3 regions of the Pseudomonas sp. VMV1 genome follow, and region 2 is predicted to be linked to each of the others. Evidence: riboswitches for the same ligand, from Rfam matches in the RefSeq annotation. Region 2 holds a riboswitch; each other region holds the start of a gene.

Region 1 (7,644 bases), on a different contig from region 2:
CGCCGGTGGAGGCCCCTGCCGACAGCCCCAGCACATAGGGTTCGGCCAGGGCGTTGCGCAGCAGCGCCTGGAGAATGGCGCCGGAGACCGCCAGGCCCGCGCCACAGCAGGCCGCCACCAGGGCACGACTGAGGCGGTACTCCCAGACGATGCCCTGGACGATACGCTCCACCGGATAGGGCCCCAGGCCGAGGCCGTTGGCGATGGCCTGCAGGCTGGTCAGAGGCGCGATGGGCATCTCGCCGAAGGAAGCGGCCAGCACCACGCTCGCCGCCAGCGCCAGCACGGCGGCCAGGCCCAGCAGCCAGCGCCAGGGCCGGGCCCCTTCGGCTGCCAGGGGCAGGCTCATGGTTGCGGCTTGGCCAGGTCGGCGGCCAGAGTCTCGACGCTGTCCACCACCCGCAGCGAGGGATTGAGGGTCGGGGCGTCCACCACCAGCAGGTGGTTCTCGCGCACCGCGCGCAATTCGCGGGTCAGGGGGTCGCTGCGCAGGAAGGCCAGCTTCTTGTCGACGTCATCGGCGGGATAGAGACGGCGGTCCATGCGCGCCACGACGATATAGTCAGGGTCCAGACTGGCGATACGTTCCCAGCTCACCGCTGGCCATTCCTCGGCGCTGTCGACCACGTTGCGCAGGCCCAGGGACCGGGCGATCCAGGCCGGTGCGCCCAGGTTGCCAGCGACCCAGGGATCGCCTTCCAGGCGCGGACTGGAAAACCAGAACAGCACCGAACGCCCCTGGACCCCGGCCGCCTTGGCCTGCTCGCCAGCGGCGGCGATGCGGTGATCCAGCTCGGCAACCAACTGCTTGCCAGCCGGCTGCACATCGAGAATGGCCGCCAGTTCCCGGGCCTCGCGGGTCACCAGGTTCATGTCGAAGGGCGCGCTGCGGCTGCCGTCGCTGTTGGAATCAGCAGTCACCGCCTTGCCCTCGCAATCGCTGGGCGCCACATAGGCGGCGATGCCCAGCTTGGCGAAGCGGGGGAAGTCCGCCACCTCGCCGCCGGGTCCGACGTGATAGGTGTACTGCGCCGCCACCAGGTCCGGCCGGGTACCGACCACGGCTTCGAAGCTGGGAGCGTTGTCGGCCAGGCGCGGAATGCCCTTGCCCTCCTCCTGCAGGTCTTTCGGCAGGCCGCCGAACCAGACCCCGGTACCCACCAGGCGCGAGCCCACGCCCAGGCGCAAGAGCAACTCGGTACTGGCCTGGCCCAGACTGACCAGGCGCTGGGGCGCGCGCTCGAAGACCAGGTCACGGCCGCAGTTGTGGATGGTCAGCGGATAGGTCGTGGCGGCCTGGGCGCTAAGGGCGGAAACGGACAACAGGCCGGCGGCGAGCAGCGGTGAAAGACGGCGAAGCATGGACTCTCCTTGGGATGACGCGTCCCTTGTGGATGATGGATGTTCCCTGGCGAGGTCTGGCTCGCTTCTTTCGAAGCTCACAGTGGCGCGACCGCGCCGGACTCTCACCGGCTTCCCGCCAGGGAATAGGAAGGGTCGCCGAGGGTGGGCCAGCGGCGACCAGGATTCAAGCATTAAATGTTACTTTATAACAATTCCGGATCGTACCAGCGCGGCGTATAGACCCATTCGCCGCCATCGGCCCGCGGAAAGCGCCGGGTATGGCTGGAGCCGAGGATCACCAGGGTGCGTGAATCCACCATGTCACTGCGCAGGGCGCCGAGGCTGGTGTATTCGAGCCCCCCGCCGGGCCGGCCGACATCACGGCCGAGGATCACCGGGGTGGTCGCCGTACGGCAGCTGCGCAGCACGTCCAGCGCGCGCTCCAACTGGTGCGGGCGAGCCTTGGAGATGGGGTTGTAGAAGGCCATGGCCAGGTCCGCTGCCGCGGCCTGGCGCAGGCGCTGCTCGATCACCGCCCAGGGCTTGAGGTTGTCGGACAGGGAGATCAGGCAGAAGTCGTGGCCCAGGGGCGCCCCGGCCAGGGCGGCGCTGGCCATGGCCGCGGTGATGCCCGGCAGGATCTCCAGCTCCACCGCCGCCCAGCGCGGGTCATCGGCGCCTTCCAGCACCTCCAGTACCGCGGCGGCCATGGCGAATACACCCGGATCGCCGGACGACACCATGACTACCTGGCGCCCGCTGGCAGCCAGCTCGAAGGCATGGCGGGCACGCTGCAATTCTTCACGGTTGTCGCTGGCATGGGCCAACTGATCCGGACGCAAGGGGCCGGCCATCTGCACGTAGGTCGCGTAGCCGAGTACGTCCTGGGCCTGGTCCAGGGCGCGGCGCACCACCGGTGCCATGAGCTCGGCCGCGCCGGGGCCGAGGCCCACCACGCTGAGGCGGCCACGCCGCTGGCCAAGGTCCTCGGCTTCCAGCGGCCGGTCATGCAGGTGCAGGGCGATGCCCCGCTCCTGGGCACGTTCCACCGTCGTCAGGGCGAAGTCCGGCGTGTTGGCGTCGACGAATCTCAACGGCACATCCAGCGCCTGGCTCAGCTCGACCAGGCCGGGCGCGGCCATGTCTTCCGCCCGCGCCAGCAGCACCGCCACGGCACCTGGCGCATAGCCGGTGCTGGCAAGCAGTTCGGTGACGGCGACAGCGGTGGCATCGGCACGTACCGCCACCAGCACGGCGCGGGGATGGATGAGCAGGGTGTGGTCGTCGGCACTGGCCAGCGGCGAGACCAGGATGCGCTGGTGCGCAGCGGGGTCACGGGCCAGGGGTACCTCGTCCAGCCAGGGCGCCTCGCCCTCGATGCGTACCGGGGCGCCGGCCAGCAGATCGGCCACCCGGTGCTTGGCCACGTCGACGTCGGCCAGGGCATAGCCGGCCGGTGGATCGAGCAGGCAGGTGCCGAATCTCAGTTCACCACTGGTGGTGATGGCCGGGGCCACGTCCAGCAAGGTACCCAGCTGGCGGGCCAGGCGATTGGCACCGGCCAGGCCGCCCAACAGCGGCACCACGGCGCTGCCGTCCTCGGCCACCGCCAGTACCGGCGGCTCGGCGGTCTTGTCGTCCAGCAGCGGCGCCAGGCTGCGGATGACGATGCCGGCGGCGCAGAGCACCAGCAGCGGCCGCTGCTGGCGATAGAGGTCGCGCAGATGGTCGCCGAAAGCGGTGTAGGTCACGTCGCCCTCGACCCGCCCGGCCAGGCCGTGCACCAGGCTGCCCGGCAGGCCAGCCTGCAGGCGGCGAGCAGTGGCCAGGGCGCCAGGGCCGAGGATGACGATGGCCGGGCTCAACCCTTCCATTTCACCCCCGGTACCACCACCAGCGAGAAATACGGCGAGGCCATGGGCTCGACCTCGTCCAGCGCGACGATGCGCTGGTTGTCCATGGTGGCGCGTTCGATGTAGCGGGCGCGCTCGTCCAGGCCCAGGTCGCGCAACACCTGGCGCACCTTCTCGAAGTTGCGCCCGAGCTTCATCACCACGGCGGCGTCGGCGCTCGCGAGACGTGCCTTGAGCTCCTCGGCGGAGAGCACCCCGGAGAGCACCGTGAGGGTCTGGTTGCGATAGACCAGCGGCAGGCCGAGCATGGCCACGCCGCCGAGCATGGAGCAGACCCCCGGCACCACCTGGGCCTCGTAGCGCTCGGCCAGGCGGTCGTGCAGGTACATGTAGGAGCCGTAGAAGAAGGGATCGCCTTCACAGATCACCGCCACGTCACGGCCGGCGTCCAGATGGTCGGCCACCTGGGCGGCGGCGGTGTCGTAGAAGTCGGCGATCACCGTCTCGTAGGACAGCGGCGGCGCCAGCTTCTCGGTGGTCACCGGATAGACCAGCGGCAGGCGTTGCTGGCCGTCCAGCAGATAGCCCTCGATGACGCCATAGGCATTGCCGCCCTGGCCCGCGTTGGCCTTGGCCTTGGCGACGAAATAGGCCACCACCGGCGCGCCCTGCAGGAGGCGCAGGGCCTTCAGGGTGATGAGTTCCGGATCGCCGGGGCCGACGCCCAGGCCGAGCAGGCGGCCGGCCATCACTCCACCTCCGTGGCCAGGGCATTGACCGCTGCCGCGGCCATGGCACTCCCGCCACGTCGGCCGCGCACGATGACGTAGGGCACGCCGCGACTGTCGGCGGCCAGGGCGTCCTTAGACTCCATGGCGCCGACGAAGCCCACCGGCATGCCGAGGATCAGCGCCGGCCTGGGCGCCCCGGCGTCGAGCATCTCCAGCAGATAGAACAGCGCCGTGGGGGCGTTGCCGATCACCACCACGCTGCCGGCCAGGTGCGGCCGCCAGCGCTCCAGGGCCACCGCCGAGCGGGTGTTGCCCTGGGCCACGGCCAGTTCGCGGATGCCCTCGTCGTGCAGGGTGCAGATCACCTGATTGGCGGCCGGCAGCCGGGTGCGGGTGACGCCCTCGGCGACCATGCGCGCATCGCAGAGGATGGGCGCGCCGGCCGCCAGGGCCGCGCGACCGGCCGCGCCGGCGCCCGGGGAAAAGGCCAGGTCCTGGACCACGTCGACCATGCCGCAGGCGTGGATCACCCGCACGGCGAGCTTTTCCAGGTCGGCGGGGATGGCCGAGAGATCGGCCTCGGCGCGGATGGTGGCGAAGGATTGGCGATAGATCGCCTGGCCGTCGCGTTCGTATTCAAGCATCACTAGGACTCCGGGCCAGCCAGGCGGCGGCCTCGTCGAGGGATAGTTGGGTGGCGCGCCGCCGGCCCGGACCGGGCTGGGTGGCGTCGCGCACGAAGAGGTCATAACGGCCGGGGGCCACGGCCAGCAGGGTATGGGGGGCCTGTCCGGCCAGGGCGCAACTGCGCGGGCAGCCGGAGAGGTGGACCTCCACGCCTGCCGGCAGCCGCTCAGCCAGGCGCAGGGCGTCGCCCTTGGTATCGGCCTGGCCCTTGGCGCAGCCCTGGCTGCCGGTACAAGCGATCAGCCGGGCCAGGGGTGCGGCAGGGTCGGTGGTCAGGTCCAGGGTGGTCAAGGCCGTGAGCAGCGCCTGGGCCTTGTCGGTCGGCACATCGGGCAGCAACAGGCCCTGCCAGGGGGTCAGGTGCAGTTCGCCATTGCCGTGGTGCTCGGCGAGTTCGGCGACCGCTGCCAGGGTCATGGTCGGCAGCCGCCCCAAGGCGGGCTGGGCACCGACCCAGCAGAGGCCCGCCTGGCGCTGCGGATGACTGCCCAGGCGCCGCGCCGTTGCCGCTGGCGAACGAGGGGTAGCCGGGGCTGGCAGCAGGTCCAGTCCAGCCAGCAGCTCCGCAACCGGAAGCTGCGCCAGCAGCTGGCGCATGCGGCTCTGCTCAGCGCTGGCGAGGTCGAGAAAACGGTGCAGCAGGGCTGCCACCGTCGCCCTCTCGCGCCCCGTGGGGATCAGGCCCAGCGGCGCATCCAGCGGGGTACCGGCCAGACCGAGGAGATAGCCTTCGGCGTGGGCCGACAGCCAGACGTCATGGGCATGGTCGAGCCGTGCCAGGGCCTCGCCGCCGTCCAGTTGCAGGGCGAACTTGGGCGACAGGCCATGCAGGCGGCGATCGCCTTCCAGCAGCGCGAGCAGTTCGGCGGCCAGGGGACGGACGTCCCTCCGTTGCTGCGGATCGCGGCCCGCGGCGGGGCTGAGCAGCACGTTGCGCACGTCGTCGGCGGCTGGATCGCTTGGGCCCAGACCGGCCGCCTGCAGCGCGGCCACCAGGGCGTTGGCGCCGTCCGGGCGCACGCCACGCAGTTGCAGGTTGGCGCGGTTAGTCAGTTCCAGCACACCGCTCGCCCAGCGCTGGCTGGCCGCGGCGATGGCCCGCGCCTGGACCGCCGTGAGGCGTCCGCCCGGCAACTTCACCCGGCACAGGCCGCCATCGCGGGCGGGCACGATGCGCAGCAATCCCGGACAGGCCGAAGGCCGCGGGACGAGGGCGGAAGGAGACGGAGGATTCACGGCGGAAGGTCGGGCTGGACGGGGAAAGAGGCTATTATGCCCGCTTTGCCCGACCCCTTGAAAACGGCCGGTCGGCTGACGCTCGATGAGGTTTGTTCATGATCCCCTGGCTGACCGTGGTGGGTATCGGCGAAGACGGCTACCCCGGCCTGGGCAAAAGCGCCCAGCGCGCCCTATTGGAGGCGCAGGTCGTCATCGGCGGTCCACGCCAGCTGGCGCTGCTGCCACCCTGCATCCGCGCCGTCCGCGAGCCCTGGCCGCAACCCTTCGCCCTCGCTCCCGTGCTGGACCGTCGCGGCACCCCGGTCTGCGTGCTGGCGAGTGGCGATCCCATGCTGTTCGGCGTTGGCGCGAGCCTCTCGCGCCAACTGTCGGCCGACGAACTGCAGGTGCTGCCGGCGCCCTCCTCCTATTCCCTGGCCGCTGCCCGCCTGGGCTGGCCCCTGCAGGAGGTCGCGTTGCTGTCGGTGGTGGCGCGGCCCCTGGCCGGGGTGGTGCGCCACCTGCATCCCGGCGCGCGCCTGCTGGTCTTGAGCAACGACGGTCACAGCCCCGCCGCCCTGGCCGCCCTGCTGGTGGACCAGGGCTTTGGCGCCAGCCAGCTGCAGGTGCTGGAGCACCTGGGCGGTCCGCTGGAGCGACGCATCGCCAGCCGCGCCGAGGCTTGGTCGCTGGCAGAGGCGGCGACGCTCAACCTGGTGGCCATCGAGGTCCTGAGCGAGACCGTTGAGGCCGGCCTGCCCCTCACCCCGGGCCTGCCGGACGACGCCTATCGCCACGACGGTCAGCTGACCAAGCGCGACGTGCGCGCCGTGACCCTGGCGCGCCTGGCCCCCCGCCCCGGCGAACTGCTGTGGGACGTGGGCGCCGGCTGCGGCTCCATCGGCATCGAATGGGCGCGCAGCCATCCCAGCTGCCGGGCGCTGGCCGTCGAGGCCGATGCCGGACGCCAGGCACACATCCTCCACAATCGCGACCACCTCGGTGCGCCGGCGCTGCAGCTGGTGGCCGGTCAGGCACCGGAGGCACTGACCGGCCTGGCGACCCCGGACGCCATCTTCATCGGTGGCGGCCTCACCGCGCCCGGGGTCCTGGATGCCTGCTGGACCGCCCTGCGGCCCGGCGGTCGCCTGCTGGCCAATGCCGTGACCCTGCAGACCGAAGCCGCCCTGGTGGCCTTTCGCGAACGTCATGGCGGCGACCTGACCCGCCTGCAGGTGGCCCAGGCCCAGCCGCTGGGCGCCTTCGACACCTGGCGCGCGGCGCTGCCCATCACCCTGCTGCACAGCCGCAAGCCCCATGCGTGACGAAACCCCCGAACAGCCCGCGCCCCTGCGCACCGGCCTCACCACCGGCAGCTGCGCCACCGCCACCAGCCTGGCGGCGGCCAGCCTGCTGCTGGGCGAGACGCCCGGCGATGCGGTGGAGATCGAGCTGCCCAAGGGACGGCGGGTCCTCATGCCCCTGGCCCACTGCCAGCGGCTGGAAGGCGGCGCCCAAGCCGGTACCTTCAAGGACGGTGGCGATGATCCGGACGTGACCCACGGCGCCCTGGTGTTCGCCCAGGTACGCCTGAGCACCACCCCGGGGGTCAGCTTCCACGCCGGCCCCGGCGTCGGCACCGTGACCAAGCCCGGGCTGGTGCTGGCGGTGGGAGAACCGGCGATCAATCCGGTACCGCGGCAGATGATGACCCGCCATCTCGGCGAACTGGCACGGCGCCACGGCTATGGTGGCGGCTTTTCCGTGACCGTCGGCGTCGAGGGGGGCGAACACCTGGCGCTCAAGACCAT
Region 2 (7,644 bases):
ATCGCGGATCTGGGATTCCTTGAGGTCGCAGAGATAGGCGTCCAGCTGGGGCAGCCAGCTGTCGGGGTCATCGGTAATGACCAAGCCCAGCTCGCGGTCCAGGGCAGTCTCGCGCACCAGCTGCAGGATCTCGGCGCGCAGCTCGGTGGCCCGGCGCAGATCCAGCAGGCTGGCGTCATAGTATTCGTCGGCCAGGCGTTCCAGGTCGCGCAGCGGGCCATAGCTCTCGGCCCGGGTCAGCGGCGGCATCAGGTGATCGATGATCACCGCCTGGGTACGACGCTTGGCCTGAGCACCCTCGCCCGGATCGTTGACGATGAAGGGATAGACGTTGGGCAGCGGCCCGAGGATGGCGTCCGGCCAACACTCCTGCGACATGCCCACGCCCTTGCCCGGCAGCCATTCCAGGTTGCCGTGCTTGCCCAGGTGGACCACCGCCTGCGCCCCATAGGCCTCGCGCAGCCAGAAGTAGAAGGCCAGGTAGCCGTGGGGCGGGACCAGCGACGGGTCGTGATAGACCGCAGCGGGATCGACGTCATAGCCGCGGGCCGGCTGGATGCCGACGAAGGTCAGGCCGAAGCGCACCCCGGCCACCATCAGCCGGCCACGCCGCTGCATGGGATCGGCCTCGGGCGGCCCCCAGCGCTCGGTCACCGCCTGCTGCAGGCTCGGCGGCAACTGGCCAAATAACGCCTGGTAGTCGTCCAACGCCAGGCTCTGCAAGGCTGGGCGCAGATCGCGCAGGGCACTGTCGTTGGTGACGCCACCGAGCAGGCGCTCGATCAGCGCGGTACCGCTCTCCGGCAGATTGGCCACCGGGTAGCCGGCCGCCTGCAAGGCCTCCAGCACCTTGAGGGCCGCCGCCGGGGTATCCAGGCCTACGCCGTTGCCGATGCGACCATCGCGGGTCGGATAATTGGCCAGGATCAGGGCGATGCGCTTGTCCGCCGGCGGGCGCCGCGCCAACTCGACCCAGTTGCGCGCCAGGCGGGCAACGAAGGCCATGCGCTCCTCGTCGGCCTGGTAGTTGACCACGTCGCTCTGGCTGCGCTCGCAGCGCCAGGCCAGACCCTTGAAGCTGATCGGCCGGGTGATGATGCGCCCATCCAGCTCTGGCAGGGCGATGTGCATGGCCAGGTCGCGGGCGCCCAGGCCCTGGGGATTCTCCAGCCAGCGCTCGCGGTTGTCCTGGGCACAGATGGCCTGGAGCACCGGCACCGGTCGGCGGAAAGGAGCCAGGTTCGGCCGCTCCGGACTGGATTGAGCGAAGCCGGTGGTATTGAGGATTAGCGCGGTCTCGGTCTCATCCAGCAGCCGCTCCACTTCCGTCAGGCAAGCGGATTCCTTGAGACTGGCCACTGCGATGGGCAGCGGATTCAGTCCCTTGGCTTGCAGTTGCTGGCAGAAGACATCGATGAAGGCCGTGTTGGCCGACTGCAGATGAGTGCGATAGAACAATAGCGCCGCCGTCGGCCAATCCGGCTGCCAGCGTTGGCGCCAGCCGTCGAGGCCAAGGCCTTCGGGCTGGTACACCGCCACGCGCGGCAATTCTCGTGGCGCCTCGTGGGTGTAGCTGGCACCCAGGCATTCGGCGGCCAGGCAATGGAGAAAATCCCGGGCATTCGTCAGACCGCCCTGGCGCAGATAGCGCCACAGTCGCTCGGCCAGCTCGGGCGCGACCGTACCCAGGGCCATCAGCTCCGGATCAGGGCGATCACAACCCGGTACCGCGATCAGGGTCAGACCCCGTGCGGCCAGCTCGGTGAGGCGTTCCATGCCATAGCGCCAATACCCCTGGCCGCCGTGCAGGGAGATGAACACCACCCGCGCCTGGCTCAGCACCTCCTCGACATAAAGATCCACCGAGGCGTGGTTCTGCAGCTGCATGGGGTTGGCCAGGCGCAGGCTGGGATAGCCGTCATCCAGGGTGCGGGTGGCCTCGGCCAGGAGCGCCAGGTGCGAGTCGCCACTGCAGAGGACAACGATTTCACCCGGCGTCTGCGCCAGGTGGGCAATGCCGTCATCCGGGACAAAACCGCCCGGCTGGGTACGCAGCAGATGCATCTAGGTTCAGGCCACCGCAGCGCGCAGCTGAGCGGTGATCGCCGCCTGGTCCAGCTCCTGGCCGATCAGCACCAGTTGGGTGCGACGGGGTTCCGCCGCCTGCCAGGCACGGTCGAAATGCTTGTCGAAACGGGTGCCGACTCCCTGTACCAGCAGGCGCAGCGGCTTGCCGGCAATGGCGGCGAAGCCCTTCACCCGCAGCACGCCATGGCGCTTGACCACCTCGGTCAGGGCCGCCAGCAGGGTCGCTTCGGCGACTTCGGGCAATTCGACACCAAAGGAGTCGAATTCGTCATGATCATGGTCTTCATGCCCCTCGAGGTCGTGGTGGGTCGGACGGCTGTCGATATGGGCCTCGGACTCGGCCTGCAGCCCCAGCAGCACCGACAACGGCAGCACGCCGCGACTGGCTTCCACCACCTTGACCGCCGGCGGCAATTCCTCGGTCACCTCGGCGCGGACCCGGGCCAGCGCCTCGGCATCCAGGCCGTCGGCCTTGTTGAGGATCACCAGGTCGGCGCTGGCCAGCTGGTCTTCGAACAGCTCATGCAGCGGCGACTCGTGGTCCAGGTTGGGATCCTGGCGGCGCTGAACGTCCACCTGCTCAGGGTGGGCGGCGAAGGTGCCGGCAGCCACGGCCGGACTGTCGACCACGGTGATCACCGCGTCCACAGTGCAGGCGTTGCGGATCTCCGGCCACTGGAAGGCCTGCACCAGCGGCTTGGGCAAGGCCAGGCCGCTGGTCTCGATGAGGATGTGGTCGATGTCGCCACGACGCGCCACCAGCTCCTTCATGACCGGGAAGAATTCTTCCTGCACGGTGCAGCAGAGGCAGCCGTTGGCCAGTTCGAAGACCCGACCCTGGGCTTCTTCTTCGGTGCAGCCGATGCTGCACTGACGGAGGATCTCCCCGTCGATGCCCAGTTCGCCGAATTCATTGACGATCACCGCGATGCGGCGGCCTTCGGCATGGTCGAGCATGTGGCGCAACAGGGTGGTCTTGCCGGAGCCGAGGAAGCCGGTGACGATGGTGACGGGAGTCTTGGCCAGGGTTTTCATGGGCTGCCCTTAGGTGAAATGCGAGAAAAGGCGGGCAGGCATGCCGGACGCTCGCACGCTGACGAGGTCCTGGTGGCAGCCCGGATCACCCCGCCCGGTTGCGTATGGAAAACTAGCGAGGCAGGTCTCCTGGCTCACGGCGCCCGACTCCGGCCTTCCCGCGTGAGCAGTGGCCTTAGAGCTTGTTCATGATTTCGCGAGCTAGAGTCAAACAAGGCGAAGATGCTTAAGGAAGCGGATCGGACTCGCGCTCGAGTTTACGATTGGTAAATGAGCATTCCAAAAGCATCTTCAACGCAGTTTGGCCGACGCGCAGCACATTATGCACAGGCTCTGTGGAGAGGCTGAAGATGCCGCTTACAGTTGCGGGGGCAGCCGCGGTGTCGCACCGCGTTCCCTTTCAAGCTCTTGCGGACAAGAGCACCTCGAAGCCCGACAGGCTACGAGTGCCCCGCCGGGGTGTCAATCGAACAGGCTTGACCGTCGGACGACCCGCGTGGTCTGCTCGCCCCTGCTTCAGGTGTCGCGACTCCGCCATGGGTCGCGGTGAAACGGGAAGCCGGTCCAAGTCCGGCACTGCCCCCGCAACGGTAGACGAGCGCAGGATCACGATGCCACCCGGCCGGCAAGCTTGGGGAAGGCGATCCTGGTAGTCGTACGGGAATGCGATCTTGAGCGAGCCCGCGCACGGCAAGACGAAACCTTCGTAGCAAGCGTCATTTACCAGGTGTAGATGAGCCTTGCGGAGAAGGATTCGACAACGCCGGGCCGAGCGCAGCCAGCCCGCCCCCACAAGACCCTCGTGAGTCCGGAGACCGGCCTGTCGCCTTCAAGCAACCCGCGGTGGGCGGTCGTGCTGGACGGCGGCTGCCTAGCGGCCCGCTGCCTAGGCGCGTCCCTGCCGCTTCGACTCCGAGGCCTCGTCATGACCGCTGCCCGCTCCACCACCGCCCTGCCCCAGACCAGTACTCGCACCCAACGCCTGACGGCCACCCTGCTCGCCTGCCTGTTTGGCCTGGGCCTGGTGTTCCTGGCCGGCTTTTCCCATGTCGAGGCCCTGCACAACGGCGCCCACGACACCCGCCACAGCGAAGGCTTCCCCTGCCACTAAGAGGAGATCGGCATGTTTCAGCGTATCGCCTTCAGTGCCGGCGTGGCCGGCCTGCTCGCCGCCCTTCTGCTGAGCGTCCTGCAGAGCCTCTGGCTGACCCCGCTCATCCTTCAGGCGGAAACCTATGAGGTACAGGTCGAGGCACCGGTCATGACGGAGCAGCATGAGCACGACGCAGAAGCCTGGTCGCCGGAAGACGGCTGGCCACGCACCCTGGCCACCTTTGGCGGCAACCTGGTGGTGGCTGTGGGCTTCGGCCTGGTCCTGGCGGGCCTGTTCAATCTGCGCACGCCGCACCGAACCTACCAGGGCCTGCTGTGGGGACTGGCTGGCTATGCCACCTTCTGCCTCGCGCCCAGCCTCGGCCTGCCACCGGAACTGCCAGGGACCGCCGCAGCCGACCTGACCCTAAGGCAAACCTGGTGGATCGGCACCGCTGGGGCCACCGCGTCCGCCCTCGCCCTGCTGGTCTTCGCCCGCCATCCCGGCTACAAGATCATCGCTCTGGGTCTGCTGGTATTGCCGCATGTGCTAGGTGCGCCCCAGCCCATCGAGCATTCCAGCCTGGCACCGCACGAGCTGCAGCGGCACTTCCAGATCGCCGTGCTGGCGAGCAATCTGCCATTCTGGTTGTTGCTGGGACTGGCCTGCAGTTGGCTGTTTCGCCGTCAGGGCGCGTCACACCCATGAAACGGGTCCTGGGCGTGGGCTGCCGGCGGGGCTGCTCGCTGGACGAACTCGCCGAACTGGCGCAGTCGGTGTTGCAGGAAGCCGAGTGCGAAATCACCGCCCTGACGGCCCTGGCCACGGTGGAAAGCCGACTGGAAGAGGAGGCCTTATGCGCCCTCGCCGAGCGCTGGCACCTGCCACTGCTCGGTTTCGCGGCGGCCCAGCTGGCTCAGCAGGTCGGCGTCCTTTCACCCAGCGCTGTCGCGCTGGAACACACCGGTAGCTCGAGCATTGCCGAGGCCGCGGCATTGAGGGCGGCTGGCGAAGGCGCCCGATTGCGCGTGAGCAAGCGCAAGAGCGCGGCCGCGACGGCGGCCCTGGCCTATTCCTGAGGCGCCGCTTCGGCGTCGGCGCCACTGATCCGGGCGCGGACATGGATGGGGCTGAAGGCTTCGTTCTGGACCAGCTCCACCAGGGATTCCTTGACCAGTTCGAGGATGGCCATGAAGGTCACCACCACACCGAGACGGCCTTCTTCCTGGGTGAACAGGGCGACAAAGGGCACGAAGGCGCCGTCCTTGAGTCGCTCCAGCACCTGGCTCATCCGCTCGCGGGTAGACAGCACCTCACGGGTCACCTGGTGGCTCTCGAAGAGATCCGCCCGGCGCAGCACCTCGCCCATGGCCAGCAGCAGCTCGCCCAGTTCGACCTCGGGCAACAGTTTGCGCGCGCGCGCCTCGGGCGCCGGCAAAGTGGGTAGCACGAAGTTACGCCCCTCGCGCGGCAGGTCATCGAGATCCTCGGCGGCCTTCTTGAAGCGTTCGTACTCCTGCAGCCGGCGAATCAGTTCGGCGCGCGGATCCTCTTCCTCGGCTTCCAAGCCTTCGGCACGGGGCAACAGCATGCGCGACTTGATCTCCGCCAGCATGGCCGCCATCAGCAGGTACTCGGCGGCCAGTTCCAGCTGCACCGCCTTCATCAACTCGACATAGCTCATGTACTGCCGGGTGATCTCGGCGACGGGGATGTCAAGGATGTCGATGTTCTGCTTGCGGATCAGATACAGCAGCAGGTCCAGCGGACCCTCGAAGGCTTCGAGAAAGACCTCCAGCGCATCCGGCGGGATATAGAGGTCCTGGGGCAGCTCGGTGAAGGCCTCGCCATACACCAGCGCCAGGCGCAGCTGCTCGGGCTCGAGCAGCTGGGGATCCAGGGCCTCGCTCATGCTTCGATCATGAAGGGCGTGGGATCACCGGCACCGACACGGATCACCTCGGGCTCGTCGTCGGCCAGGCTGATGACGGTGGACGGCTGCAAGCCACCGGGTCCGCCCTCGATCACCAGGTCGACGAAGTGGTCGAGGCGCTCGCGGATTTCCCAGGCATCGCCGAGGGCGTCCTCATCCCCGGGAAGAATCAGGCTCACGCTCATCAGCGGCTCGCCCAGCGCTTCCAGCAGCGCCAGGGTGATGGGATGCTGGGGCACCCGAACACCAATGGTGCGCCGCTTGGGATGCAGCAGCATCCGCGGCACCTCGCGGGTAGCGTTGAGGATGAAGGTATAGGGCCCGGGCGTATAGGCCTTGAGCAGGCGGAAAGCGCTGGTATCCACCTTGGCATAGATGCCGAGCTCCGAGAGATCGCAGCACACCAGGGTGAAGTTGTGCTTGTCGTCGAGCTGGCGGATGCGGCGAATCCGCTCCACGGCGCTCTTCTCGCCGATTCGGCAGCCCAGCGCATAGGACGAATCGGTGGGATAGGCGATGACACCACCGGACTGGATGATTTCCACGGCCTGACGAATCAGCCGCGGCTGGGGATTCTGCGGATGAATCTCGATGAACTGGCTCATTGGGGTTCCCGATTCTGAGGGTACAGCGGTTGACTGAAGCGCGCCCAGAGGGGCGGCAGATCTTCGGGCAAGGGACGGTACATGCCCAGGTCCGACCAATCGGCTGGCGCATGGAAATCGCTGCCCGCACTCACCATCAGACCAAATTCCCGCGCCAGAATTGCCAGGGTGCCGACCTGCTCGGCCGGCTGTATGCCGTTGACCACCTCGATGGCATGGCCGCCACCGGTGACGAATTCGCCGATCAGCTTGCGCAGCTTGGTGCGCGTGAAGCCATACGCCAGGGGGTGCGCCAGGCTGATCCAGGCCTTGGCGCCCTTCAGGGTGGCCAGGGTATCGGCCAGGGTCGGCCAGTGCTGCTTGACGTCGCCGAGCTTGCCGCCGCCCAGCCACTTGCGAAAGGCGTCGCCCCGGTCTTGGACAAGACCGGCCTGTACCAGGTATTCGGCGAAGTGGGGTCGTGCCGGCGCGTTGCGACTATCACCCAGCGCCAACTGCACCGCCCGGGCGCCTTCCAGAGTGCCGGGCATGCCCTTGGCCGCCAGCCGCCGGTCGATTTCCCGGGCACGCTCCCAGCGTCCTTCGTGCAAGGCTTCCAGGGCGGCGTTCAGCGCCGGCGCTTCGGGATCGAAGTTGTAGCCCAGCACATGCAAGGTCGCCCCGCCCCAGGTACAGGACATCTCGATCCCGGAGAGCAGGCGAAGACCCAGGCCATCCGCCGCTTCCAGCGCTTCGGCGTAACCGTCCAGGGTGTCATGATCGGTGATGGCCAGCAGCTGTACCCCGCGCTCATGAGCCCGTCTGACGACCTCGGCAGGCGCGAAGGCGCCGTCCGACGCAGTGGTATGACAGTGCAGGTCGATACGCATGGGCTTTCTCCTTCGGCTTCA
Region 3 (7,644 bases), on a different contig from region 2:
TGTGGCCGCGGTGGTCGAGGTGGCGGTGAGCGAGGCCACGGGTATACGGGTCACTCGGGTGGTGGTGGCCCATGATTGCGGTCTGATCGTCAACCCGGACGGCTTGCGCAATCAACTGGAGGGCTGCGTGGTGCAAGGCATCGCCCGGACCCTCAAGCAGGCGGTCCGCTTTGATCACCAGGGGGTGACGAGCCTGGAGTGGGGCGCCTATCCGCCGCTGACCTTCGATGAGTTGCCCGAGCTGGAACTGGAGCTGATCGATCGGCCAGAGGAGCCGGCGGTGGGTGCCGGGGAGGCCACCACTGCCGCCATCCCCGCGGCCATCGCCAATGCCGTCGCCGCGGCGACCGGTCTGCGCCTGCGCGAGGTGCCCTTGAACCGCGAGCGCCTGCGCGCCGCGCTGGCCGCTCGCGGTTAGGCGCGTTTCAGGCGCTGCTTGAGAAACAGCACGCCACCGGCGCCCAGCAGGGCCACTACCGCGGCGCCGATCCACAGGGGCTCGTTGCCGGCAAAGCTGAATTGGTGGGCGCCCTTGGCGGCCAGGTAACCCGGGCTCATCATCAAGGGCGCCCAGACGATGGCGGACAGCACGTTGGCCGACTGAAAGCGCAGCTGGTTCATGGCCATCATCCCGGCCACCAGGGGCACGGTGTTGCGGATCATGGTCAGGAAGCGGCCGCCGAAAACCGCGAAGAAGCCGTAGCGGCGGAAGAACAGCCGGGTCTTGGCTACCTGCTTGCGATAGCGGCGGAAGGGCGGCCGGTGGACGATGCTGGGCCCGAGCCAACGGCCGATGATGTAGGAGCAGATGTCGCCAAGGATCGCGCCAACGATGGCGGCCAGCACCAGCGGTACTGGCGAGAGGACCCCTGAGCCAGCCAGGCCGCCGACCACCAGCATCAGTGCCGTAGCCGGAATGAAGACGCCCAGCAGCACCAGGGATTCGCCAAAGGCGAGCAGGCCGACGATTAGCGGCGCCCAAGCCTGATGGGTTTCGATGAAGCCAAGCAGCGATTGCGTGAGAGATTCCATGAGGGCCACTCTTGCCGGAAAGTCCTAAGACTACGCGGCGCCCCGAGTCTGCCAGCCGTTTCAACAGCTTGAATCAATTTCCGTTGCCGGAAGTGCGCAGGAGCGCGCATTGGCGCCCCGGCTGCCGACCTCAGGTCTCCGCCAGGGCGTCCTGAGCGGCCTGCCAGCGCAGGTCGTGGCGTTCACCCACGACGAAGCGATCGCCCTGGAAGTCCCAGCGCTCCACCTCGACGGTCTTGTCGGCGCCTTCACCGACCAGCAGGCGATTGAAGGAATTGGGCGAGGTGCCGCGCACCCGAGAGGAGAGGGCGGTGCCGGCCTGGACGATCCAGACCTCGCGGGGCAGGGTGGGGTATTGCCGGCTCAGCGGCAGCACATAGGGCAGGTGGATGTGGCCACCCATCACCAGGTCCAATCCGGCATCGGCCCAGGTGGCGAGGGCGTGGTCGGCGTTATGCTGCAGGTTGCTCAGGTCGCTGAGTTCGAGGGCGCCAAAGGGCTGATGGGCGATGACGATGCGCAGCTTGTCCGGCCCGGCGCGGCGCAGGCGCTCGGCCACGCGCTCGATCTGCGCGATGCTCACCGCACCGTCCTTGTGGCGCTGCGGAGCGGTGGTGTTGAGGCCCACCAGCAGCAGCTCGTCGTTCTCGAAACTGGGCTCCAGATCCTGCCCGAAATGGCGGCGATAGTTGCCATAGGGCATCAGGAAACGGGCGAAGAAGTTGTACAGCGGCAGGTCGTGGTTGCCCGGGATCACCAAGGTGCGTGGGATGCCGTAGCTTTCCAGGCGTTCGACGAACACCTTGGCGGCGGCGAATTGCTCGCGCCGGGCGCGCTGGGTGATGTCCCCCGAGAGGATGAGGACATCGGCGCCGTGTTCGCGGACATGGGCTTCCAGGGCCGCGACCACGGCAGGTTGCTCGGTGCCGAAGTGAGTATCGGAGATTTGCAGAAGGGTCGTCATGAGGACCTGGTTTCCAACGGATTCCCCTTTACGACCGCAACGGGCGCCAAGCTATCCAGCAATGCTGTCTAAAGGCTAGTCCAAGGCCTGCGAGCCACGCGCAGCAGCCTTGAACCCTCTTTTAGACTTCGCCGTCGTGGTGCCAGGCGTCATGCAGGTCGGAGGCGTTGGCTTCGCCGACTTCGGCGCGGGCCTTGAGCCAGTCCAGCAGGGCGGTACGGTCTTCCTCGGTGGGCGAGGTGTAGCGCTTGTTGGCCATGATGGTGCCTTCGACCCAGGCGTTGTCGAAACCGCCGATGTAGTCCAGCTTGCGCTCTTCGACGTAGTCGATGAAGTCACCCAGGAAGGTGTCCAGATCGTCTTCGCTGAGTTCGTTCTTGAAGCTCACCTTGATTTCGAAGGCCAGCTCCTGGAACTCGCCCAGGTACTGCTTCTTGCGCAGGCGACGCTTCATGCGGCTCAAACGGGGATCTTGGTTGGTATCGGTCATGGCGAAGGCCTGGATATCGATGAAAGGGCAGGCATTATCCCTGGCGTTGGTCGGTAATGCCAATGGTGACCGCCGGGAGGGACGGTTAGCATGACGGTTTTGGCTGCGACCAGAGCGCGCAGGGGTGGAAGGGTGACGGGCAAGACGAGAAGCCGCTCCGGTAGCGTGACCATCCGCGACGTGGCCAGCCTGGCCGGCGTCGCGCCGATCACCGTCTCGCGGGTGGTGAACGCGCCCGCAAGCGTCAAGGCGGCCACCCGTGAGCGGGTACTGGCCGCCATAGCAGCAAGCGGCTACATGCCCAACCTGGTGGCTGGGGCCTTGGCCTCCAATCGCAGTCGATTGGTGGCGGTGCTGGTGCCCATGCTGACCAATCCGCTGTTCGCCGACAGCTACCAGGCGGTGGCCGAGCGACTGGCTCAGGCCGGGTATCAGGTGTTGCTGGGCGTCACTGGCCACGATCCCGAGCAGGAAGAGGCGCTGCTGGCGACCATTCTCAGTCGACGGCCGGATGGCCTGATCCTGACCGGCGTTGATCACACGCCGGCCAGCCGTGCCCGGCTCCAGGCGGCGGGCGTGCCGGTGGTGGAGACCTGGGATCTCAGCGCGGAGCCCATCGATCAGGGGGTGGGGTTTGACCATGAGGCAGTGGGGGCGCTGCTGGCCGAGCGGGCTAACGCTGGCGGTTATGCCCAGGTCGCCCAGGTGGCGGTGGACGACCCCCGCGGTACCCGGCGACGTCTGGCCCTGAGTCGGGCCCTGGCCACCCTCGGCATCGCCGAGACGGCGCCGGCGCTATTCACCGGCCTGCCCAGCCTGGAGCAGGGGCGTCAGGCCCTGTGCCAGCTGCTCGCCCAAACCAAGGTGCGGCCGCTGCTGGTGGTCTGCACCTCCGACACCCTGGCCCATGGCGTGCTGACCGAGGCCCTGGCGCAGGGGCTGGCGGTGCCCGGCGACGTGGCGGTGATCGGTTTCGGCGACATGGCCTTCGCGGCCCATACCCTGCCTGCCTTGACCACGATACGGGTGGATGCCACGGCCTTGGGGCACACGGCAGCGGAATTGTTGTTGGCCCGTCTGGCGGGTAGTGATGGAGAGCCACAGCGCGACCTGGGTGTCGAGTGGATCGAGCGCGGTAGCGCCTAAGGACAGATGGCGGTTGTCAGACGACTTCCTGAGCGCTAGGGTGATTGAAATGGTAGCGGTACCATTTTTGCTCAGCAGGGGAGGAGCCGGATGAAGATCGTGATGATTGGTGAAGCCGCCACGCACCAGGAGGCGCTTGCCAGGGACCTGGCCGGCCCGGCCACCTTTATTACCTTGCCGCGGGAAGCCCATGAATCAGCCGCCTGGGACGAGCGAATCGAGGGCGCCGATGTCCTGGTCGCCATGCGTCTGCAGCGTTCAACGCGGGCGCCCAGGGTACGGCTGCTGCAGGTACCTGGCGCTGGCCTCGATGGCATCGATTTCGGAGTGCTGGCAGCGGACTGTCGCGTCTGCAACGTCTTCGAGCACGAGATTCCCATGGCCGAATACGCCCTGGCCTGCCTGCTGGATCATGAGGTGCGCCTGGGTGAGGCCCAGGCGGCCTTCGCCAGCGAGCGCTGGACCCATGCCTATCTGGGGCGCCAGCCGCGCGGTGAGCTGCAAGGCAGGACCCTGGCGATCCTGGGTTTTGGCAGGATCGGTCAGGCAGTGGCGCAGCGGGCGCGGGCCTTCGGCATGCGCATCCTGGCCATCACCCGTAGTGCCCGCGACGGCCGGGTGCCCGCCGGGGCCGATGCTGCCCTTGCGCCCGAGGCGCTGAACGAGGCCCTTGGCCTGGCTGATTACGTAGTGCTGGCCTGTCCGCTGGACGAGACCACCCGGGGCTGTTTCGGCGCTGCCCAGTTCGCCGCCATGCGGCCGGAGGCCGTGCTGCTGAACCTGGCACGGGCGGCGGTGGTGGAAGAAGACGCCCTCTATCATGCGCTCGCCGACCGGCGCATCGCCAAGGCCTACCTGGACGTCTGGTACCGCTACCCCAGTGGCGAAGGCGATCTCGTGGCACCCGCACGGCATCGCTTCGAAGAACTGCCCAATGCCGTCTGCACGCCGCATGTCTCGGGTTGGACCCACGGGCTGTTCGCGCGCCGCTATGCCTTCATCGCCGCCAACATCGAACGCCTGCGTCGGGGCGAAACGCTGCTCAATCAGGTCCACGGACCTCGCTAGAGGAGGCGCCATGCGCATCACTCGCATCGAAACCACCAGGCTCACGCAACTGCCCAATCTGCTCTGGGTGGAGATTCACACCGACAGCGGCCTGGTCGGTCTCGGTGAGACCTTTCGCGGCGCCGAAGCGGTGGAGGCGCAGATCCACTCGCTTTGCGCGCCGCTGCTGTTGGGTCGCGATCCCCTGCAGATCGAAGCCCACAGCCGGGCACTGCTGCGTGGCTATCTGGGCTTCAACGGCAGCGGCGTGGAAACCCGAGCGGCTTCGGCGCTGGACATCGCCCTCTGGGACCTGTTCGGCCAGGCTATGGGCGTGCCGATCCATCAGCTGCTGGGTGGCCAGGTCCACGAGCGGATGCGCGCCTACAACACCTGCGCCAGTCCCAACTTCAATACCGGTGGTGAGCAGCGCCGGCTGATCGCCAAGGGCGAGGCCCGCGTGGCCGGTCGCTACGACGATCAGGTGGCGGCGGTGGAAAACCCGGGCGAACTGGCCCAGAGCCTGATGGACGAAGGGTTTGCCGCCATGAAGATCTGGCCCTTCGACGCCTTCGCCCTGGCCAGTGGCGGCCAGTATCTGTCCAGCACCGACTTGCGCCAGGGTCTGGAGCCCTTTGCGCGTATCAGGGAGGCGGTCGGCGATGGCATCGAGGTGATGTGCGAATTCCATTCCTTGTGGAATCCAACCTGCGCCCTGCAGATCGCCCGAGCACTCAAGGACTACAACATCTTCTGGGCGGAAGATCCGATCAAGATGGATCACGTTCAGGGGTTGGCGGATTTCCGGCGACTGGCGGGCATTCCGGTCTGCGGCAGCGAGACCCTGGCGATGCGCGGTGCCTTCCGCGATCTGCTGGCGGCCGATGCGCTGGACTATGTGATGGTGGACCTGTCCTGGTGCGGTGGGCTGAGCGAGGCACGCAAGATCGCCACCTTGGCCGAGGCCTATCAGAAGCCCATCGCCCCGCACGATTGCACCGGACCGGTGGTGCTGATGGCCTCGCTGCATCTGGGGTTGGCCTCAGCCAATGCCATCTTTCAGGAAGTGGTGCGAGCCTATCTGGCGGGCTTCTATCGTGAGCTGGTCACCGAGCTACCGGTACTGGAGCAGGGCTGGCTGCTACCGCCAACCGCACCGGGCCTGGGCACCGCCCTGCATCCGGCGCTGCGTCAGCGGCCGGACCGGATCGGGCGGGTATCAACGCGGTAAGGGGCTCAGGCGGCCATGGCTGCGCAGGCAGCGGCGCAGGCTTCACAGGCCTGGGCGCAAGCCTGGCAGTGGTCGGCCTTGTGCTTGCCGCATTCGGCGGCGCAGGCGCGGCAGGTCGCCACGCAGAGGGCACAGGCTTCGGCCAGGCGATCGCTGCCGCGCTGCATGAAGGTGGCGGCCAGCCGGCAGGCGTCGGCGCAGTCACGATCCAGGCGGACGCAATCGCGCATCATGTCCAGATTGGCTTCACCCAGACAGGCGCTGGCGCAGGTTTCGCACGCGGCCGCGCAGTCGAGGCAGGCCTTGATGCAGGCAGCGAGGGAGGATTCGGTCATGGCTATCTCCTGGCGGTGGGGTGCTAAGGGTGGACCCGGCCGCCGGGCGCCGAGTTCGGCCCGCGCGATCGATTGACGCTCTCTCGGGTAGTCCGTACCCTGCGCCCTTGCACGTGGTGCCCCGTTTGAGTCGGGGTGAAACAGGGAAGCCGGTCGAGCCGGCGCTGCCCCCGCAACGGTAGTTGAGTAGCAGCTGCGCGAGACCCACTGGCCCCGGCCGGGAAGGGGCGCAGCGGGTGCCCGAGGGTATCGACTCACCAGCCCGGAGACCGGCCACGCTTGCGTTCATCTCGGCGATGCGGAGGGCGTCGTGCGGCGTCGCCACCTGCCTTGCGCGGGCGGCGTCTCTGCCCGTTTCTCCGTCGCGCCCGCACCCGGAGAACCGCCATGACCGACACCCCTGATTCGAACAGCCCCGAGCGCGACGAGCGCCATCGCGCGCGCATGGTGCGCAAGAAGGCGGTGATCGACGCCCGGATCGCCGACGCCCAGGACGAACGCGGCCTGCTGCTGGTGCACACCGGCATCGGCAAGGGCAAGAGCAGCTCCGCCTTCGGCATGGCGGCACGCGCCCTCGGCCACGGCATGCAGGTCGGCGTGGTGCAATTCATCAAGGGCCGCCGCGACACCGGCGAGCAACTCTTCTTCAGGCGCTTCCCCGACGAGGTGCGTTACCACGTCATGGGCGAGGGCTTCACCTGGGACACCCAGGATCGTGCCCGCGACCTGCAGTCGGCGGCCGCGGCCTGGGCGGTGGCAGTGGAGCTCTTGCGCGATCCGGCCATCGGCCTGGTGCTGCTGGACGAACTCAACATCGCCTTCAAGCATGGCTATCTGGAGGTCGACCAGGTGCTGGCCGATCTCGCCGGGCGTCCGGCGCACCAGCATGTGGTGGTGACTGGCCGCGGCGCGCCGCCCGCCCTGATCGAAGCCGCCGACACCGTGACCGACATGAGTCTGGTCAAGCATGCCTTCCAGGCCGGCGTCCGCGCCCAGCAGGGCATCGAATGGTAGGCGAACCGCGGCACTGCCCGGCGCTGCTGATCGCCGCCCCGGCCTCCGGTCAGGGCAAGACCAGCGTCACCGCCGCCCTGGCCCGGTTGCATGCACGCCGGGGGCGGCGGGTGCGGGTGTTCAAGTGCGGCCCGGATTTTCTCGATCCGATGATCCTCGCCCGTGCCAGTGGCGCCCCGGTCTACCAGCTCGATCTGTGGATGATCGGCGAGGCCGAGAGTCGGCGCCTGTTGTGGGAAGCGGCGGCGGAGGCGGACCTCATCCTCATCGAAGGCGTCATGGGGCTGTTCGACGGGCAGCCGTCGGCGGCGGACCTGGCCGAGCGCTTCGGCGTACCGGTACTGGGGGTGATCGACGCCGCGGGCCTGGCGCAGACCTTTGGTGC

Evidence for each region. Region 2 has a riboswitch for cobalamin ahead of ACUCV0_RS17555 (CbtB domain-containing protein). Riboswitches for the same ligand answer to the same signal wherever they lie in the genome.
Region 1: another riboswitch for cobalamin. It lies ahead of ACUCV0_RS20370 (ABC transporter substrate-binding protein); the one in region 2 lies ahead of ACUCV0_RS17555 (CbtB domain-containing protein).
Region 3: another riboswitch for cobalamin. It lies ahead of cobO (cob(I)yrinic acid a,c-diamide adenosyltransferase); the one in region 2 lies ahead of ACUCV0_RS17555 (CbtB domain-containing protein).

What each region holds. Positions count from the first base shown of each region.
Region 1 covers NZ_JBXGSE010000008.1:35,258-42,901, forward strand. Annotated here, with positions in the region: gene ACUCV0_RS20365 (FecCD family ABC transporter permease) at 1-349, opposite strand, end outside; gene ACUCV0_RS20370 (ABC transporter substrate-binding protein) at 346-1,362, opposite strand; cobalamin riboswitch at 1,394-1,541, opposite strand; gene cobJ (precorrin-3B C(17)-methyltransferase) at 1,548-3,218, opposite strand; gene ACUCV0_RS20380 (precorrin-2 C(20)-methyltransferase) at 3,206-3,946, opposite strand; gene ACUCV0_RS20385 (precorrin-8X methylmutase) at 3,946-4,572, opposite strand; gene cobG (precorrin-3B synthase) at 4,565-5,851, opposite strand; gene cbiE (precorrin-6y C5,15-methyltransferase (decarboxylating) subunit CbiE) at 5,950-7,158, shown strand; gene ACUCV0_RS20400 (cobalt-precorrin-5B (C(1))-methyltransferase) at 7,151-7,644, shown strand, end outside.
Region 2 covers NZ_JBXGSE010000005.1:289,823-297,466, forward strand. Annotated here, with positions in the region: gene cobN (cobaltochelatase subunit CobN) at 1-2,064, opposite strand, end outside; gene cobW (cobalamin biosynthesis protein CobW) at 2,071-3,123, opposite strand; cobalamin riboswitch at 3,226-3,566, opposite strand; cobalamin riboswitch at 3,625-3,961, shown strand; gene ACUCV0_RS17555 (CbtB domain-containing protein) at 4,049-4,234, shown strand; gene ACUCV0_RS17560 (CbtA family protein) at 4,247-4,924, shown strand; gene ACUCV0_RS17565 (cobalamin biosynthesis protein) at 4,921-5,295, shown strand; gene ACUCV0_RS17570 (segregation and condensation protein A) at 5,286-6,128, opposite strand; gene ACUCV0_RS17575 (L-threonylcarbamoyladenylate synthase) at 6,125-6,754, opposite strand; gene ACUCV0_RS17580 (PHP domain-containing protein) at 6,751-7,623, opposite strand.
Region 3 covers NZ_JBXGSE010000001.1:502,957-510,600, forward strand. Annotated here, with positions in the region: gene ACUCV0_RS02260 (xanthine dehydrogenase family protein molybdopterin-binding subunit) at 1-418, shown strand, start outside; gene ACUCV0_RS02265 (DedA family protein) at 415-1,032, opposite strand; gene ACUCV0_RS02270 (metallophosphoesterase family protein) at 1,163-1,996, opposite strand; gene ACUCV0_RS02275 (YggL 50S ribosome-binding family protein) at 2,118-2,486, opposite strand; gene ACUCV0_RS02280 (LacI family DNA-binding transcriptional regulator) at 2,577-3,632, shown strand; gene ACUCV0_RS02285 (2-hydroxyacid dehydrogenase) at 3,723-4,700, shown strand; gene ACUCV0_RS02290 (mandelate racemase/muconate lactonizing enzyme family protein) at 4,711-5,910, shown strand; gene ACUCV0_RS02295 (four-helix bundle copper-binding protein) at 5,916-6,245, opposite strand; cobalamin riboswitch at 6,343-6,537, shown strand; gene cobO (cob(I)yrinic acid a,c-diamide adenosyltransferase) at 6,633-7,259, shown strand; gene ACUCV0_RS02305 (cobyrinic acid a,c-diamide synthase CobB) at 7,253-7,644, shown strand, end outside.